4 regions of the Acetobacterium sp. MES1 genome follow, and region 1 is predicted to be linked to each of the others. Evidence: riboswitches for the same ligand, from Rfam matches in the RefSeq annotation. Region 1 holds a riboswitch; each other region holds the start of a gene.
The links. Region 1 has a riboswitch for cobalamin ahead of cobK (precorrin-6A reductase). Riboswitches for the same ligand answer to the same signal wherever they lie in the genome.

Region 1 (4,994 bases):
ATTGCCAAAGCTGGTGCTTATTTGAAACCCTTAATGGTTCAATGTGCTCTTGCTGCAATCAGGAGCAAAAAACAACCTTATTTTGCAATCAAATATGGTCGTATTAAAAAACGTCGTGGTCATAAAAAAGCCATTATTGCGATTGCACGCATGATGTTGATCTGCATCTATCATATGGTTATTAAAAAAGAATCTTTTAATCCCACTGATTATTCGGAATTGATGGATCCGCATTTCAATCAGCATAAAGTCATTCTGAATGATAAAAACGTCTTTGCTTACCTTGAATCTCAAGGCTACGATACTTCGTCATTGGTTAAATGCAACGATAACTGATGCTTAATTTAACACTTTAATTTTTTCAAGGGGCTACCCTTAGTTTAAGTCGCCCAAAAACCAACGTTATTTTTCACTCTTCCTCCTCTTGTTTTTATCTATTATTAAGGGTTTGCAAAACTCTTGCGCGCTCATATTAAGTTTTGCAAAACCGGCTTAATCAATTTCGCATTTTTGGTCTTGATTTGCCGGGACACCGGCGCCGATGCTTCAGGATAATGTGAATTGTTTTTCCAGCAGAACCTTTAATTCCTCGGGACTGGTGGGATAATCGTCGCTGTTCTTAACCATTTTTTTATCCACCAGCATTTCATAGACATCCAACATCGTCGGCCGCTTCAGATTGGCCTGTTTAAGAATTTCCCGGTTTTTAAAAATCTCCAGCGGTGTCCCATCGGCGATGATTTTCCCCCGATCAAAAACAATCGCCCGCTCGGCCCAACGGTAGGCAAAATCGACATCATGAGTGGAGATCAGCATCGTCTTGCCTTCTTGCCCCAGCTTGACCAGCACATCTTCCAGCATTTGAGCATTGAGGGGATCCAGGGCTGCGGTCGGTTCATCAAAGATAATCACTTCGGATTTCATGGCAATAATATCGGCAATGGTGACCCGCTTTTTTTCGCCGCCACTCAAATAGTGGGGTGGACGATCCTTAAAATCGAGAATATTCATGTAAGTCAGGGCCTCATCGACCCGATGGATTACTTCTTCCCGGGGCAGTTTTAAATTCATCGGACCAAAGCCAACCTCAGCCATCACTGTGGAGGCAATGATCTGGTTATCGGCATCCTGAAAAACAATGCCAATGTTTTTTCGGAGTTCTTTTAAATTCTTTTTATTAATGACGGTACCCTGATAGCTGATTTCGCCATGATCGGCCTTCAGCACCCCATTGGCATTAAGAAAAAACGTCGATTTTCCGGAGCCGTTGGAGCCAATCACGGCAATCTTTTCGCCTTTGTAAATATCGACACTGACCCCTTTCAGGGCCGGGTTACCGGTTCCATAACTGTAATGAAGATTATTGACTTTAAGTATTGGCTCTCTCATCGATTGACCTTTCAAATTGAATCCTTATTTTGTAACATACCAAAGCAGCAGCAGAAAAAGCATAAACCCGACGGCGTAGATCACCTGACTGATCTGAAACGGTTTTTCATCCTCCAGAAAAACCAGCTCCCCTTCATAGCCTCTGGCTTCCATGGCGGTATAATAGGCATTGGCCTTTTTAAGGGAAAGTACCAGCATATTGCTGGCGACATTGCCAAAGGTTTTGCAGGAGGTCTTAAAATCGCAATAACCCTGCCGGGAATCGGCGGAATTGCGCATGTTGTTAAATACGTCCAACAATATAAAAATATAGCGGTAAATCAGATTCATCAGTTCAATGATCAGCTTGGGTACATGGGCTTTTCGCAGCACCCCAATGATTTCAGAAGACGGTGTCGATAGGGTCATCATGATCATCGCACTGATGGCCCCAAACACTTTCAGCATCAGAAACACCATTTCCAGAAGCTTGGCAACCGACGTATACAGATAACCAAAGCCGAGATAGAAATTGAATGGACCAATTGGCTGGCTTGAAAAATCAATGCCGATAGCAACGGTGCCCAAAATGATAAAGGTAAGCGGAATCATCAGCACCGACAGATAGGCCCCCAGTGGCAGCCCACCTTTAATAACCGTTAAATAAGCCATGCTGATAATCACAGCAATCGAAACCAGGGGATTGTTGAGAATAATGCACAACAATAGGGTCAATACTGAAAAGACCACTTTAAAGCTGGGGTTCCAGCCTCTGATTTTTGAGGCATAGGCGTAATAATCAATGGCTGATCCTTCGCCGTGTTTATGACCGATTTGATGCTGATGCTTGTAATGATGATGGCTGTTATCGCTTTTTTCATTCGTTCGGACATAACCAATCCGTTTAGCTGAACTATTCTCCATCTGCGCCCATCCTTTCTTTTATCTATGATTTCGGTCCATTGCCAGCGCTAATTAACCGTATCGATACGATCGATACATTCAATCAACTCATCAACCGAACTGAATTTATTACTGCACTGCTCTTCGATGCGATCAACCAGAATGATCTTCATGCCCAACTTTTTAGCGGCGTTAATCTTATCCACGACGCCACCCATGTTGCCGCTTTCTTTGGTCACCAACACCTCTGCCTGGCAGTATTTAAAGAGTTCCATGTTCAGGGCTTCGTTATAGGGCCCTTTGATGGCAATGATGTTTTTGGGGCTGAACCCCAGGCTTTCACATTTACTTAAAACCTTCCAGTCCGGCAGCACCCGCAGATAGACCCGCTTTGAATAGTCCGGAATTCTTTTAAAAATATCAATTCTGTTACTGCCCAAAGTCAACAGAATGTTTCCTTGGCAGTTCATCAGAACATCACAGGCTTCCCCATAGCTCTTAACAACGGTAATATCCGGATCATCTTCGTATTTTACCCGCTCCCGTTCATAACGAATGTAGGGCAGATTTTCAAATTTGCAGACATTGATGGCATTTCGGGTTATTTCTGACGAAAAGGGATTGGCCGCATCAACTAGACAGGTTGGTTTTAGGGTTCTGATCAAATGAGTAATGTGATCTTTATTGAGTTTTCCCTGATAAATATCCAGATTCTTAAATTCCTCCAACATCCCGGCACCCAGACGGGTTGTAACGGTTACGGCCGTGTCATGGTTATTTTCTAATAGTCTCGCAATTACAGTCTTGGCATCGGTTGTCCCGGCTATTACTAATACTTTTGACATCTTCCTCCATCACTCTCATTTATATTTTTGCACAAAAAAACCTCATTATCTCTAAACAAGACAATGAGGCCGCAAAAATGCGCACAAAAATAAACCTCCTCCATCTCTCGTAGAGTTTGAGATATACAAACAGGCAGGTCTTCTGGCTTGAGCGTCAACATTGCCTCCTGCCTTCCCATTTCTGGTGGCATTCCTGGAGAAACTCGTCTCTTACAGCGGCGGGACCGCGGGGGATTTTCACCCCTCTTCCCTTTTCACCGGCTTATAATACATTGATTACAGCCGACACCTGTTTATTTATTTAATTCTTATTATTTTCTTAATTCTATAGTACTATATCAAATTTTTCCAGTTTTGTCACGTATTTTTTATCCCAGCGATTTTACGCTCTGAATCGTTCCGTCCTTAAACCCAGCTCGGCCAATGACATTCCGGCGATGGAAAACACATAGGCTTCATCAGGGTCAACCAATGTGATGGCTTCTGAATCGATGGACTCAATTGTTTTTAAATCATCCCTCAGACCGGCCCCTGTTTTTTTCATCAAACTTTCTTTTTTAGTCCAGATTTTCGTAAAAGCCAGGGCCTTGTTATCGCTTTTATTAATCAATTTTAATTCCTGCTCGTTACAGACATATTCAGCCAGCTGGCCATCATAGGCCGCCACGGTTTCAATATCGACCCCGACATCACTGGTATGAATGGCACAGATTACTCCATTTTTACAATGGCTGAGATTAAAGTGGATCTGGGGATAGTCGCTTAAATATGGCTTGCCCTTGGCCGAATAACAAAAGCGAAGCTTTTCCGAAATACCATATTCATTTTTTAACCCGTAATTCAGCAAAACATAGCCCAATACCGACAATTTCTGATCAAGCTTTTGCCGATACGCTGTTGCCTTTTGCTGCCGTTCGTCAGGAAGCAGCATCAGACTGCGTTTAAAAAGTTCATCTGAAAATTCTTCCATTTGATCAAATAAATAAACTGCCATTTATACTCCTTCACTTTTAACTTTAATAGTAGCACTATCTTAACAATTTTTTTCGTTCTTGACTATTTTTTTCATAAGTAAAGGGCTAAACCATTCTTCAAATGAAGGTAGTCCAGCCCATTTATTTTTTAATACCGTTAATCTGAAATGATTTATTTTAGTATTCTTCCCGGACTCCAAATTCGGCGTCTTCCACCCATTCTTCCGGACGTTCGACCAGGGTAATCAGATTATCAAAGATTTTATAATGATTCTCTTCCTGCTTGACCAGGTAACCAAACAGTTTTTTAGTTTGTTCATCTGCTGATTCCTGATAAAATTTCTGATAGAGTTCGATGCTGTCCTTTTCCATTTGCAGAGCCATCCGATAGACATCCAGCTGATTGGGGATTTTTTCGAATTTGTTTTTAAAATCACCCCGGTCTTTAAAAACATTGTTGGTATCTACCAATGCTTCATTATCAGCTAAATCGTAACTTATTTTTGCCAGCTCATTTTTTAGCAATACGGCGTGACCATTTTCGTCCTCGGCCAATAATAAAAACACCGCATTTAACGGATTGTCCTGATTATTTTTTGCTTGTTCACGGTAATATGCTTCGCCGTCACGTTCCATCTTAATTGCAAATTCAATACTATTCATTTCTTCACCTCTCATCATTTATTAACCTCGTCCTTTGACGATCTTATACTAAACTACTCAAGCAAATTTAAATAAGCGCCATAACCCTGGGCTTCCATTTCCTCGGCTGGAATAAAACGCAGCGCCGCACTGTTAATGCAGTAGCGCAAGCCTCCGGTGGTGATCGGACCATCCTCAAAGACGTGACCCAGGTGGGCGTCACCAGTGACGCTACGAACCTCAGTCCGCTTCATCCGCAGGC
Region 2 (4,994 bases), on a different contig from region 1:
TCGACGGGGTTAATCGCCAGATTTTCCCCAGCTTCCAGGCCGTTGGTGATGTAAAAAACGCCACCGGCGCCGACCAGTACCAATACCCCCAGAATACTGAGAAGAATAATTATTGCTTTTTTCATCTGCTTTTCCTCCTGTTATTTTGATTCCTGGTCCATTTTTTCCAGGTTGGCCAGCAATTTTTCAATAACCGACCGGGTCATTGCCAGTTCTTCGTCAGATATACCATCAAATAATTTTTCGGTAAAGATTTCTGATTTCTGCTGACTTTCTGTGCCAAACGAATCAACCGCATCGGTTAGCTTAATCCGGGTGATCCGGGCGTCATGGGGATCTTTTTCCATCACAACAAAGCCTTTTTGTTCCAGTTTAAGCGCCACCTGTTTGACATTCTGATGGGAACTGCCCATGCTTTTTGCTACTTCCTTAAGGGTTGGGTCGTGATCAAAAATATTCTGCACCACAATGGTCAGCAGCCATTGCTTGGTTGTCAAGTTGTATTCTTTCAGTTCCCGTTCCAACAGGGTGTCCATCTGGTTGGCGACGACTTGGACACCGCCAAAGATGAATTTTTGATCGGGCATTGAATCCATATTGTCCAAAATATAACCTCCACTTATCAATTAAGGTAATACATTACCTTAATTGATAATACATTACCTTTTTTTATCTGTCAATACTTTTTAGAAAAATTAATCTGTTTCTGAAAAAAGTTAAGGGGTATCTGTATTTGAAAGGGTTTGCAGAAATTTAAGCGGCAGAAAATTTCAAATGTGTGTTATTATAGACAGGCATCAGAAAGAGGAGAAGGTTATGCCAAAAGTAGGAATGCGAATTTTTAAAACATTTATAGCGGTTTATCTCTGCTTCTTAATCTATTTATTAAGAGGCGAGCAAGGCTCCCCCTTCTATTCGGCGATTGCGGCGATTTTATGCATGCAGCCCTATGTTTCCAATAGCTTTAAGGTAGCCATGAATCGAACCCTGGGCACCTTTATCGGTGGGGCGATGGGGTTGGGGTTGCTTATTTTTGAGCGGAGCTTCATCCCGGTGGATATGCCGATGCTGCAATATCTGGTGGTATCCTTGTGCGTTATCCCACTCATTTATTTTACGGTGGCCATCAAAAAACCAACGGCATCTTATATTACCTGTGTGGTTTTTTTAAGCATTACAGTGACCCATGGGGCCGATGTGAATCCGCTGATTTTTACCATTGACCGGATCGTGGACACCCTTATCGGAATCTTTGTGTCATTGGGAGTCAACGCGTTTCACTTGCCCCGGCGCAGAAACAGAAAAACGCTCTTTGTCACCAATCTGGATGGATCGTTGTTGAATTCCCAGGTCGAAATCAGCAGTTACTCCAGAATAAAACTAAACACCATGATCCGCCAGGGCGCTTTGATTACCATTGCCACGACCAGAAGTGCCGAAACCCTGCTGCCCCTGCTGGAAGGCGTCGAAATAAAGGTTCCCGTTATCATGATGAATGGGGCGGTTTGGTATGATCTGGAAAAACGAAGTTATTTAAGCTGCAAAAAAATGAATCCGGAAGTGGCCAGGCAACTGATTGCTGTTTTTGAAAAACGGGAGCTGAATTGTTTTACCCACACCATCATCAATGATGTCCTCCATGTTTATTACACCAGGCTTATTAATCCGGTGGAAGAAAAAATCTATCATTCCAAAAAGCGACTCCCGGAACAGAGCTATGTGTGCGGCGAGGTGCCAAATGATCAAAGCGTCTTATCGATTATGGCAGTGGATCAGAAGGTGACGATCGTCCAGGTTAAAGCGGCCATCATGAAGCTGGAAATTGCCTCAGCGGTTAATGTTGAGTGCTATCCGGATGATCAACATCCGGGCTATTACTTTCTCGAAATAACCAGCCGGGAAGCCTCGGTGAAAAATGCCATCATGGATATGAAAGCCCGATATGCGACCGATACAGTGATTGCGTTTGGCAATGACATCAGGAATGCAGCGATGCTGGAAGCCGCCGATTTTGCTTATGTGGTTGAAAATGCATCCATTGAACTAAAAGAAATGGGCTGGCCGCAGATCGGAGCGAATGACGATGATGCAGTGGTCAAGACCATCAGTCGCCATTTTTACGCGAAACCGGGGAGCTTTAAATAATGATAACCGTTTGCAGATAACAACCGGTTTGACACCACATCTTGTATGTGATAAAATTAAAACAACCAAATATGAAGATAATGGTGCTGTGCCAACCGGTGCAGCATGGGGGAAGCCGGTGCAAATCCGGCACGGTCCCGCCGCTGTAAGGGGGAGATTTTTTTAAAAAGATCAAGCCTAAGTCAGATTACCCGCCGTTATTCGTCACACCAGACTCTACGCGTGATAGAGGGTGTTTGAGCCAAGCAATCTGAGGCCTCTTGACCCACGCCGTCGAGAGGTTTTTCAATGCCCGAAACAACAAAAAGACTCGCAGGAAAGTAGGAAAACAAACCAGGATGATTACGAAGATCAAAAAAAGAGATGGACGAGAAGCGCCTTTTAATATTGAAAAAATTGCCAATGCCATTTTTAAGGCCGCCAGTGAAATCGGCGGCCAGAATTATCAGACCGCCATGGAGCTATCTGAAAAAGTGGCCATCTATATCGAACAGGAAATGAACACCAAAACCCCGACGGTGGAAGAAATTCAGGATGCGGTGGAAAAAATTCTGATCGAAACCGGACATGCTAAAACCGCCAAGAAATATATTCTCTACCGGGCCGAGCGAACCCGAATCCGGGAAATGGATACCCGCTTGATGAAAATATATGAGGATCTGACCTTTAAAGAAGCCAAGGACAACGATGTTAAACGGGAAAATGCCAACATTGACGGCGACACCGCCATGGGGACGATGCTGAAGTATGGATCAGAGGGCGCTAAACAGTTTTATGAAATGTTTGTCCTCAATCCCGAGCATTCAACCGCTCATAAAGCCGGTGAAATCCACATTCACGATATGGATTTTTTAACCCTGACCACTACCTGCTGTCAGATTGATTTAGAACGCTTATTTAAAGATGGGTTTTCGACTGGTCACGGCCATCTCCGGGAACCCAACGATATTCAGAGTTATTCGGCGCTGGCCTGCATTGCCATTCAGTCCAACCAGAATGATCAGCATGGCGGACAGAGTATTCCCAACTTTGACTATGCCATGGTGCCGGGGGTGAAAAAAACTTTTATCCGGCTCTATCGGGAGAATTTGGCCAAGGCCCTGACCTTATTGACCGATACCAAAAATGCTTTAGCCAAGGTAAAGGCCATCAGTGAAGATATCGAAAAGAAACTGGGGTTAAAGCCCGAGCTAAATCAACCGAAGAATTATCTGGAAGCCGAAGCCCGGAGTTTGGCGTTATGGATAGCGGATGCCAACAGCATCAGCCGGGCTCAGAATTTTGCCATGGAAAATGCCGAACGGGAAATTGACCGCAGTGTTTATCAATCCATGGAGGCCTTTGTTCACAATCTCAACACCATGCACAGTCGGGCTGGGGCTCAGATTCCGTTTAGTTCCATCAACTACGGGATGGATACCTCAATTGAGGGGCGTCTGGTCATAAAAAACCTGCTGTTAGCGACGGAGGCCGGGTTGGGGAATGGCGAAACCCCGATTTTCCCAATCCATATTTTCAAGGTGAAAGAAGGGGTTAATTATAATCCCTGGGATCCCAATTATGATTTGTTTAAATTGGCTTGTCGGGTTAGTGCCAAGCGCCTGTTTCCGAATTTTTCCTTTCTGGATGCACCCTATAACCTGAAATATTATCAGGCTGGCCAGCCGGAAACAGAAATTGCCTATATGGGCTGTCGTACCCGGGTGATCGGTAATGTCCATGATCCCAGTCGGGAAATCACCTATGGCCGGGGAAACCTAAGTTTTACCACCATCAATCTGCCCCGGATTGCCCTAAACAGCAAGGGGAATCCGGACGTGTTTTTTACTGAGTTGGATCAGAAAATTGATCTGGTGATTGAGCAGTTGCTGGAACGGTTTGAAATTCAGGCCCACAAAAAAGTTAAAAACTTTCCTTTCCTAATGGGCCAGGGCGTTTGGATTGATTCTGCAGATCTGACCGACGAGATGGAAATCCGGGAAGTACTGAAACACGGCACCCTGAGTATGGGCTTTATCGGCCTGGCGGAATGCCTGACGGTTTTAACCGGCAAACACCATGGCGAAGCGGCAGACGTACAGGAGCTGGGGCTTGCAATTATTGGCCACATGCGCAAGCGGATGGATGAAACCAGTCAGGTCTATGGCATGAACTTTACCCTGCTGGGCACCCCGGCCGAAGGGACTGCTGGCCGCTTTGTCAAGCTGGACAAACAGGTCTTTGGTGAAATCCCCGGGGTAACGGATCGGGAGTATTATACCAATTCGTTTCATATTCCGGTTTACTACCCCACCAGTGCCTATGAAAAAATTACCCTGGAAGCGCCCTATCATGAGTTGACCAACGCCGGACACATCACCTATGTGGAAATGGACGGTGATCCGCTTGATAATCTGGAAGCCTTTGAGAAGGTGGTTCGGGCGATGAAGGAAGCTGGCATCGGCTATGGTTCGATCAATCATCCGGTAGATCGCGACCCGGTTTGCGGCTATACCGGCATCATCGGCGATGTGTGCCCGAATTGTGGACGAAGCGAAGGCGATGTTCCCTTTGAGCGGATTCGTCGGATTACCGGTTATCTGGTGGGCACCCTGGATCGTTTTAATGATGCCAAAAAAGCGGAAGTAAGGGATCGAATCAATCATTTCAATGCGACCAGTCAAATGGCTGGTGGGGAACGGTTGGAGCAATTGCAGTGACCTCCCAAATACGAATCGCCGGGGTCGTCAAGGAATCGATCGTCGATGGCCCGGGTATCCGCTTGGTGGTTTTTGCCCAGGGCTGCCCCCATCATTGCGAGGGCTGCCACAACCCGGCCACCCATGATTTTAACGGCGGTCAACTGGTGG
Region 3 (4,994 bases), on a different contig from region 1:
GAAAGATCCCATTGAGGTTCGGATGCATGCCAAGTCCGGCCCCCGGGATCTGGTTCAAGTGGGCGCCAATGGTGGGGCCGCACTGATTATGGCGATTCCCTTTGCCTTATCGCAAAACCCCGCCTATCTGGTGGCAGTGGCGGCATCCTTTGCGGCCTGCAATGCCGATACCTGGGCTTCGGAAATCGGGATTCTCAGTAAGAAGGCCCCGGTTTCGTTACTTACCTTAAAACCGGTCAGCCCCGGACTTTCCGGGGGAGTCAGTCCGCTGGGTTTTTTGGCTTCGCTGGGTGGGTCGGCCGTGGTAGCCTTGACCTATGGTCTTTACCAGTTGGCGGCAGGCAACAGTGGGGTGCTTTTATTAATGCAAATCCTGATGATTACCTTTGGCGGGCTACTGGGATCAGTACTGGATAGCTTTATGGGTGCTGCTTTCCAGGCCAAATATATCAGCCATGAAACCGGTGAGCTGACCGAAAAACCGGTGGATAATAATAAGCCCAATCAGCTTTATAGTGGGCTGGCCTTTGTCAACAATGACTTTGTTAATTTTGCCAGTTCATTGCTGGCCGCCAGCCTGGTACTGCTTTTTGTCCAGCTGCAGTAACGGCCGGGATGGGGCAATCGTTTTGAGGAAAGGAGAAAACGGATGATTAAGCAGGCTTATTTTCAGGGAAAAAACAAAAAACGCCGCTATTTTGAAGGCTGGTATTTTAAATGCATCAGCGCCGATCGCAAACATGCCATTGCCATTATTCCGGGAATGGCCATCGATCCCCAGGGGAACCGGCAGGCTTTTATCCAGGTCATCAATGCTGTCACCGGAAAAACCTGGTATCATCATTTTCCCTATCCCGAGTTCAATGCCAGAACGGATCGGTTTGATGTGGAGATTGAGAATAATAGTTTTAACGCCCAGGGCCTATCGCTGAATGTCGATACGGCGGAAGGCAGTATCAAAGGGCGGTTGACCTTTCACAATAGCCATCCCTTTCCCAAGGGTTTAAAGCACCCGGGGATCATGGGGCCTTTTGGACTAGTGCCTTTTATGGAATGCTACCACGCTATTATTCATTTGTATCATGAAATAAAGGGTGAGATTGATCTGGATGGGGAGTTGATGGATTTTAATGGCGGAGTCGGTTACATTGAAAAAGACTATGGCCGATCCTTTCCTAAGACCTATCTCTGGTTACAGGCCAGCCATTTTGAGGCTGGCGATGCTTCATTTGTCTTTTCACGGGCGAATATTCCTTTTTTAGGGATGGAATTTCCCGGTTTCTTTGCTTACTTCACTGATTTTAGCGGGATTACCCGCCGTTTTGCGACCTATAATTTTTCCCGGTTGGAGAAATGGGAGGTCGATACCACAAAGGGAACCTGCGCTGGGGAACTTGAAGGTCCGAATGGGGCCCTCGCTTTTAAAGCACAGATGGCCAGTGGCGGACGGCTGCGGGCGCCGGTGGACGGACTGATGGATCGCGAGATTGTCGAGAGTATCACCGCCAAGGTTTGGCTGCGTTTAACAAACAATCAGGGCAATATCATCTTTGAGAGCATCAGCAGCGAAGCGGGGATGGAGATTTGTCTGGAGGAAGGGGTTGCAGTGAAGCAAGAATCCGAATAAATAAAACCCATTGTCAGGCAGAATCATTTATTGAAGTTGCCAAAAAGGTGTTTTATTGGGGATTGCAAGTATGATATAATAAGTCAAATTAAATAATCATTTTCAGGTGCCCCTCGGGGAGAATAGGAAAATAAGTGAGAAGCTTATACGGGCCCGCCGCTGTAAATTGGGAATTGCTGTCTGGATGCCACTGTTAAAAAATGGGAAGGCGACAGCGATGAGGATCATGAGTCAGAAGACCTGCCTGAGAATTAGATGATGAGAGATGTGGAAAGTCTACGCTTTGTTGGCGTAGCTTTTTTTTGTTTAAAAAGGATTTAAAGGCTTTGTAAACAGTGACCAGAGAATAAAAAATAAGCGAGGGACGAATTGAAAGCAGTGGTATTGGAAAAACCGGGAGAATTGGTGATAAAAGATAAGGACATGCCGGTCTGTGGTGATGGCGAGATGCTTGTTAAGGTCAGAGCCTGCAATATTTGCCGAACTGATTTAAAATGTGCCACCATGGGCCAACGGGATCTGGTTTATCCCCGGGTATTGGGACATGAAATTGCCGGCGAGATCATTGCCAGAGGCAAAAATGTAAATGGTTATCCGGTAGGTCAACGGGTGTCTATTCATCCGGGGATTTCCTGTGGGGTTTGCGACTATTGTAAAAGTGGTCAGGATAATCTTTGTGATCAGATTAAGATTATGGGCTTTAATTTTGATGGTGGTTTTCAGGAAGTGATCAAAATTGATAAGCAGGCGATCAAATCCAAGATTGTCAATCTGATTCGGAATGATGATCTGGCTTATGAAGAAATATCGTTTATTGAACCACTGGCCTGTTGTGTCAACATTCAGGATCGCCTTCAGTTGAACCGGAAAGCGGCGCTGGTCATTATCGGTGGCGGCCGTTTGGGCCTGCTTAACCTGTTTGTGGCGAAAGCGGAAGGAATCCAAAATGTGATCCTGATCGAAGCCAATGAAGAGCGTCGTAACCGTGGCAAAGCCTTGGGATTTGATGCCGTTTTTAGCGGCGATGAGCCAGATCTGCTCGATCAGTTAAAGAGTTGCAGCAATGGTCATGGAGTCGACGGAGTAATCCCCTGCTGTCCAGGGCCAGAGGCCTTTGATCTGGCCCTGGAAATCCTCAGAAAACAGGGAACGCTCGGTTATTTCAGTGGACTAAGCCGCAATGAAGACTTCCAACTGGACATCAACCGGATTCACTACAAGGAAATTACCGTAGTCGGATCTTATGGCTGCAGTGTTAAGCATAGTCAAAAGGCCAAAACCCTGCTTGAATCAAGAAAAATTGATGTCCGGCCACTTATTTCTCATCGGGTCAAACTGGAAGAACTGGAACGGGGAATGGACTATATTAGAAACAGCGATGGTTATTCAACCATTGTGGTGATGAAGTGATGGCCGTCTGTCAAAGTGAGATCGAAGCAGTAGTGAATTAATAAATAAGAAAGAAAAATTAAAGGAGCAATTAAATGGAAAAAACAATCAGCATGAAAGATTATGGTCAGGTGATTACCCAGCTGATCAATAAGGAAAACCTGTCAAAAGATGATTCCAAAGAAATGTTCATGGAAATATTAAGTGATAAGCAAACAGCCATGCAACAGGGCGCTTTTTTAGCGGCCCTCAGTGCGAAAGGGGCAACCCCGGCAGAAGTGGCCGGAAGTTTTGAAGCGATTTATGAAGTGGATACCTTTAAGGTGGAACCGGTCACTGAGTTTCCGATTGTGGATAACTGCGGCACCGGGATGGATAGTTTTAAAACCTTTAATATCAGCACCGTGGCATCGATTATTGCCGCTGCTGCCGGAATCCCCATGGCTAAACACGGTTCCCGGGCCTTGACCTCGGTCTGTGGTACCATCGATGTGCTGGAAGCCCTGGGTATCGATATGGATTCTAATGTCGATCTGGTTAAAGAAAGCATCGAAAAGGCCGGGATTGGTATTTTTAATGGGATGAGCCCGGAGGTTCATCCGGTAGCTCTGGGGCGGGTTTTATCGCAAATTTCATTTGGCAGTGTGCTGAATATTTCGGCATCGCTGGCAAACCCGGCGCTGCCGCAATATGGGGTCAGAGGGGTCTACTCCAAAGAAATGCTGGATTTTGTGCCCCAGATCATGGCGGAGATCGGTTATAAACGGGCCATTGTGGTTTTTGGCGAGGTTGGCGACCAGGCCATTGATGAGGCTTCAACCCTCGGTACTACCCATATTGCTGAGCTGAAAGAAGATGGTAGTGTGGAAAAATATACATTTAATCCACAAGATATGTTGATAACTCCTGGAATTGTGGATGAAATCCGCACCTTTAATTCGGTTGAAGAATCGGCGCTATGTATTGTCCGATTGTTAAAAGGCAAAGAAACCAAGACCCGGGAAGATATTGTTGCCTTAAATGCCGGACTGATTCTGTATTTACGGGACAAGGCGCCCAGTATTCGGGAAGGTTATGAAATGGCCCTGGAACTGATTCATAATGGGGCGGCCTGGGAAAAACTCAAGACCTGGGTCAACTATCAGAATCGTGATGGTGTTAAGGGCCTAAAGATTTTGTCAGCGCTTGAAAAAAAGGTTCAGGGTTAGGCAGCGTTGATGATTCTTTATGCGTTAAAAGCGGCCGAAGGTTATCTGAAAATGGCTGAAAATGGCGGATTTACCCTGGTTGGCATCAACAAGGCCAGCGTTTATCCGGAGAATGGACTCGATCAATTGATCGCCACAAAAAATGAGCTGGGTGATGAACTGACCGAGCTCCGGATTGTCAAGTTGACCCTGGAGGAAACTGATTTTTTTGCTTGAATGGCCGCTAAATTTTTAAAGTTATATTTACGGATTTCGATATCAATGGTATGATAAAAACAGAATAAATGGGTGACACCATAAAATTAAAAGAACCTTTTTCTTCGAAAAAGGTTCTTTTAATATCTGAAAAATTTCTGGAACGTTGACCCTTGCTGAAGTTATCCAGGGATATCGATTGTGGATAACTTTTAACCGGGTGTCCGGCTGATGGGGAAAAAATGGCTTATTTATCCACATTATACCGGATTTCCCGGGATAATGTGGATAAGTTGTGTGAATAAGGTTAAATTATCGATAAGATTGGGAAAGAAGGGGGAAACGGATGCATAAATTTGAAAACTGTCTGGTGGTGGGAATCTCTTCCCGGGCGCTTTTTGATCTGGAGGAAGAAAATCGGATCTTTGATGAAGCAGGGGTGGACGCGTACACAAAATATCAGATTGAACATGAAAACGATATTTTAAAGCCGGGAACCGGTTTTGCTCTGATTAAGGCCTTGCTGAAGCTTAATGAAATCGGTTCGGATGAGCGTAAGACTGAAATCATTGTGA
Region 4 (4,994 bases), on a different contig from region 1:
TGTGGCTTAAAGATTGACACCATCGAGTACGACAATGACCGCTCCTGCACCAAGGGCTACGATAAGGAAACCCGCTATCAGCGCAAAGAAATGGCCGCCGATTCGCTGATTCTGTTTACCAACGTGGCTTACAAGATGACCCTGTTGGCAGCGGTCTTTATGATGGTGGCCACCTTTGGCATCGGCATCTATACTCTAGTCAGCTATGTTACCGAAGACGTGGTGTCCGGCTATACCTCAATGATGCTGGTCATCGTCTTTGGCTTTTTCGGCGTCTTTGTGATTCTGGCGGTGATCATCAAATACCTGTCAATGCTGATGGAGCTGGTTTTCAGCAAACAGAAATATACTATCGAGTCGGTGGAAACGATCAGCGAGTAAGATCAAAAAGCTATTTGTTGTCTCAAGATAACCCAGTACCGATAATTGTTACATCATGTTGTACGCATCGGAGCGGACATGGCATCGCCTGTCCGATTCCGCGGCGAACAACAGATTAACAATTGGTCGGTACGGTAGTTGAGCGATAACCCTAAAGGTTGAGAAGAACGTTGGTTATTGAATTTCGACTTCGGCCTGGGGATCAAAGGGATTGGTTCGGATCGAAAAAGAGTACAAAAACGGATAGGACTTGCGCTGGTGGTTCATATACAGCAGCCATTCCACCAGCAGCAGTTGGTAGGCCCGTTCAATATCGGTCATCAGGTGGCGGTAATCATTGTCATTAAGCGTTAGCAGGTTTTTGCGGCTGGACAGTTCCTGCTCAGCATGAGAAAGTGACATGATCAGGTCGGTAAAGGTTTCATGCTCAACCAGAAACGGGTTTTCCAGCAGTTTTAAAAAAAGCTCCCGGTGCGACGTTAAAAATTCGCTGAGATTCGTAAGGCAGGGCCCGGAAAAACTCAGATGATGGCGAACCCCCTTCAGATTCTTCAGGGCGTTTTTATAATCCCGGTTATCCCACTGCGGTTTGATCAGCAGAAATTCCCGAAAATCTGGGAGGTGTTGATCTTCCCGGGAAAAGAACTGCATCAGTTCGACACCAGCCTCGGAGAAGAAAACACTGAGCACCATGTTGACTTTTTTGAGCCGTTCTTTTTTGTCCTTATCTTCAATGACCTTATGAAAAATTACCGAAACCAGCAAGACTTCAATCGGTAAAAAGGCAATGTCGCCCAGCAGATACAAAAAGATATGATGGGAATCCTTGAAAATCAAAAAATGCGAATAGTAAAGAATGGCGGATAAGGCGATAAAGCCAATGCCGATCAGAATGCCTTTGTAATATTTTTTCATGAATACGCTCCAATTTTAGTATTAGAGATATTATAGCGCAGTTTTTAAAAGATGACCAGAGTGGCAATTTGAAGGGCATGGGTAAATATCAGCAAAAAACCTAAATTTATTTGAGAATGAGAGGCCATTATGAAGTATAGTATGTTTTCCTGGTTTGGCTATTTTATGAAATTTGAAGATCGCATCAAAATCATTGCCGATGCCGGTTTTGAAGAAGCGATGATTTCCTGGGAGGATGAGTTTGAGCCCTGGGCCTTGAAAAAAGAAGAATTCCCGGAGTTGGTTCGAAAAAACGGTTTGGGGATCACCAATATCCATGCCCCTTTTATCGGCTACAGCGACATCTGGACCGCCTCCCGGATGGAGATAAAACCCAAGTTAAAGATGTTCAAAGATTATCTCAAAGATTGCCAGGCTTTTGAAATCCCGGCGATGGTGATGCACACCAATGATCTCGATGAATTTGAGCCGGATCTCGATAAAGGCCTGGCCTTCTTCTCCGAGTTGGCTGATGCGGCCGAAAAATACGATGTTGATCTGGCGGTGGAAAATGTTTCCCGGCAGCATCTGCTTTGTTATCTGCTCGATCAGATTAATGCCCCCCGCTTTGGGATGTGCTATGACAGCTCCCACGATTTTCTGGAAGAACAGAACTGTGGCCGGATTCTAAAAAAGTATAGAGACCGGATTAAGGCCCTGCACCTGTCCGACAATGATTTTAAGGCTGACCGCCACTGGATTCCCGGCGAAGGCAGCATTCCCTTAGATCAGGTAATGGCCGAAATTCTGACCGTGCCAACGATTACGACCATTTCCTATGAGGTGCTGGCCAATGAAGACTGGCGGGAAAAGGAACCGCTTGATTTTGCCCGGGCGGTGCTTGAGAGTCTGGCCATAAATGATGAAAAACCACCGCAAAAATAATCAATTGAAAAGTTGCCGATTCTATGATACACTGCCACTAATATAAATAAAGAAGTGATGAGGAAAGAGGTGGAAGACCTCTACAGCCCCCGCTACTGTAATTGCCAACGAGATTTTTGTGCCACTGTCTTTAAGGATGGGAAGTGAGAATCAAGAATACGCATAAGTCAGGACACTCATAATCATTGATATTCTTCGGTGGGAAGAACAGGATTAAACCGTTTGTTTAGTATCCAGCCTCCACAGGAAGCTGGATTTATTTTTGCAAAAAAATGCAAAAAAATAAAGAAAAAGAAGGACGAAAATGAAAAAGAAAAGCATGCGAAATTGGTTGGTGATTCTTGCTGTGATTGCTTTAATGGTATCCTTTACCGGCTGTCAGCCAGGCAAAACGACAGCGGATGAATCAGGCGTCGAAACAAAAAGCGGCTCGACTACTTACCCGGTCACGGTAACCGATAATGCCGGTAATTCAGTGACCATTGAAAAAGAACCCCAGAAGATCGTCTCATTGTCTCCGGCAACAACCGAAATCCTGTTTGCCCTGGATCAGGGGGACAAGGTCGTCGGACGGACCAAATACTGTGATTACCCCGAAGCCGCTTTAGCCGTGACCGATATTGGTAGTTTTAACGCACCAACCCTGGAAAAAATTATTGAGTTGGCACCGGATATTGTGGTGGCCTCGGATTTTGTCTCCGATGATATCAAACAACAGTTGGAAGCCACTGGCGCCAAGGTAATTACCTTTAATGCTGCCAATATTGACGGCGTCCTGGCCAATATTGTTCAGGCTGGCGAGGTCACCAATGCCAACGACAAAGCGACTGAAATAGTTAAAAAAATGCAAGCTGACCGAGAAGCGTTAATCGAAAAGGCGAAGACTGCCAAAACCCAAAAGTCAGTTTTCTTTGATATCGGAAAATTCTATACCGCTGGTCCCGGGTCCACTTTGGATTCGATGCTGACCGATTTGAACGCCGTCAATATTGCCGCTGATGGAGCAGAACAATGGCCGCAGCTCAGCACCGAAGAAATCATTGCTGATAATCCGGATGTTTATATTTCGCTTTATACCAAACCGGAGGATGTTAAAGCCACCGCTGGTTTTGATAAGATCAATGCGATCATTAATGATCAACTGATCTACTTTGAATACCTGACCCCGGAAAGTGATATGATTCAGCGGCCCGGTCCCCGAATTATTGAGGGGATGGCCTTAATAGCCGAAAGCATTTATCCGGAAATATTTACCAAATAAGTTTGTCTGATGGGGCGAAGGCTGTTCGCCCCCTGGTTTTCTTAAGTAGAGAGACTCAGGGGGTGAACAGACAAAATGATTAGTGGGAGAATACATGAAGAATACCGTCAAGAAATATGGCATCATCCTGTCCATTGCCATGTGCATCATCATCATTTACGTCTGTACCTTATTGGGGGTGGCATCGATTTCTTTTTGGGATGCCAATAAAATTCTATTGGATCAGATTTTTCATATCGATCTGGGGATGGAAAATATCAGTGACGGGGCCATTGCGATTATCTGGAATGTCCGTCTGCCCCGGATTATTTTGGCCTTTATTACCGGTGGCGTGCTGGCTATCTGTGGCGCCGCCTACCAGGGCATTTTTAAAAACCCGATGGCCGACCCCTATATTTTAGGAGTGTCCTCCGGGGCGGCGCTGGGGGCGACGATTGGTATTGTCATGAATTTTTCCAGCAGTTTGTTCGGAATGAATGGTACGGCGATTTTAGCCTTTGTTGGTTCCTTTACCACGATTCTGGTGGTTTATAATATTTCCCGGGTTGGGCGCAAGGTACCGGTGGCGACATTGCTGCTCAGCGGGATTGCCATTGGTCAAACCATCAGTGCGATTATGTATCTACTGATGATTTTTAATCAGGAAGAGATGACCCAGATTATGTTCTGGATCATGGGCAGTTTAAACGGCAAGGGCTGGGATCAGGTTTTAACAGTCCTGCCCTATGTGCTGATTGGCGGGGTGATCATGCTGACTTCAGTGCGGGAGCTCGATATCATGCTCCTGGGCGAGGAAACCGCCACCCAGCTGGGCGTCGATACCGAACGGTTAAAAAAGAAAATTCTGATTACCTCGTCCCTGCTGACGGCGGCGGTGGTTTCGGTAACTGGGATCATCGGCTTTGTGGGACTGGTGGTGCCACATATTGTGCGGTTGGTAACCGGGCCCAAACACCGGGTACTCATTCCATTCTCATTGCTCTTTGGCGGGGCCTTTCTGATTCTTTGCGATACCCTGGCCCGAACGGTGGCCGGGCAGGAAATTCCCGTTGGGATTATCACCGCCGCCTTTGGCGGGCCTTTCTTTGTCTATCTGCTTAGAAAACGCAAGCAAGGAGGTGCCTGAGATGGAACGATTAATGCCAAAAGTCATGCTGGATTTTAAGGATGTGGTCTCCGGCTATGGTGAAAAAGATATTCTTAAGGGCTTTAACGCCACCATCTGCCAGGGTGAGTTTGTCGGCCTGATTGGTCCTAACGGCACCGGGAAGTCAACCCTGTTAAAATGTTTATCCGGTTTGTTGCCGGTGAAATCCGGGGTCATCACCCTGGAAGAAAAGGACAATACCCGCTATAGCCAACGGGAACGGGCCCAGATGATTGCAGTCGTGCCCCAGTCCTTTGATATCGACTATGATTTTACCGTTGAGGATATTGTTCTGATGGGACGAAACCCCTACTTAAGTTATCGGACCAGGGAAAGTCAGAATGACTACCACATTGTGACGGAGGC

Region 2: it holds a riboswitch for cobalamin, as region 1 does, so the genes downstream of both, BI182_RS05835 (anaerobic ribonucleoside triphosphate reductase) here and cobK (precorrin-6A reductase) in region 1, are expected to answer to the same signal.
Region 3: it holds a riboswitch for cobalamin, as region 1 does, so the genes downstream of both, BI182_RS02800 (alcohol dehydrogenase catalytic domain-containing protein) here and cobK (precorrin-6A reductase) in region 1, are expected to answer to the same signal.
Region 4: it holds a riboswitch for cobalamin, as region 1 does, so the genes downstream of both, BI182_RS03405 (ABC transporter substrate-binding protein) here and cobK (precorrin-6A reductase) in region 1, are expected to answer to the same signal.

Annotation. Positions count from the first base shown of each region.
Region 1 is NZ_MJUY01000006.1:69,346-74,339, reverse strand. It holds gene BI182_RS01765 (IS110 family RNA-guided transposase) at 1-336, shown strand, start outside; gene BI182_RS01760 (energy-coupling factor ABC transporter ATP-binding protein) at 547-1,389, opposite strand; gene cbiQ (cobalt ECF transporter T component CbiQ) at 1,414-2,292, opposite strand; gene cobK (precorrin-6A reductase) at 2,340-3,116, opposite strand; cobalamin riboswitch at 3,232-3,424, opposite strand; gene BI182_RS01745 (4'-phosphopantetheinyl transferase family protein) at 3,499-4,110, opposite strand; gene BI182_RS01740 (ferritin-like domain-containing protein) at 4,268-4,753, opposite strand; gene msrB (peptide-methionine (R)-S-oxide reductase MsrB) at 4,807-4,994, opposite strand, start outside.
Region 2 is NZ_MJUY01000013.1:400,092-405,085, forward strand. It holds gene BI182_RS05820 (FMN-binding protein) at 1-125, opposite strand, end outside; gene BI182_RS05825 (MarR family winged helix-turn-helix transcriptional regulator) at 141-605, opposite strand; gene BI182_RS05830 (HAD hydrolase family protein) at 817-2,145, shown strand; cobalamin riboswitch at 2,210-2,358, shown strand; gene BI182_RS05835 (anaerobic ribonucleoside triphosphate reductase) at 2,484-4,844, shown strand; gene nrdG (anaerobic ribonucleoside-triphosphate reductase activating protein) at 4,841-4,994, shown strand, end outside.
Region 3 is NZ_MJUY01000009.1:41,272-46,265, reverse strand. It holds gene BI182_RS02810 (DUF92 domain-containing protein) at 1-607, shown strand, start outside; gene BI182_RS02805 (tocopherol cyclase family protein) at 650-1,627, shown strand; cobalamin riboswitch at 1,715-1,889, shown strand; gene BI182_RS02800 (alcohol dehydrogenase catalytic domain-containing protein) at 2,006-3,037, shown strand; gene trpD (anthranilate phosphoribosyltransferase) at 3,112-4,224, shown strand; gene BI182_RS02790 (hypothetical protein) at 4,234-4,440, shown strand; gene BI182_RS02785 (5'-nucleotidase) at 4,766-4,994, shown strand, end outside.
Region 4 is NZ_MJUY01000011.1:21,096-26,089, forward strand. It holds gene BI182_RS03390 (glycosyltransferase) at 1-381, shown strand, start outside; gene BI182_RS03395 (MJ1433 family protein) at 556-1,296, opposite strand; gene BI182_RS03400 (sugar phosphate isomerase/epimerase family protein) at 1,426-2,220, shown strand; cobalamin riboswitch at 2,226-2,418, shown strand; gene BI182_RS03405 (ABC transporter substrate-binding protein) at 2,525-3,481, shown strand; gene BI182_RS03410 (FecCD family ABC transporter permease) at 3,576-4,607, shown strand; gene BI182_RS03415 (heme ABC transporter ATP-binding protein) at 4,609-4,994, shown strand, end outside.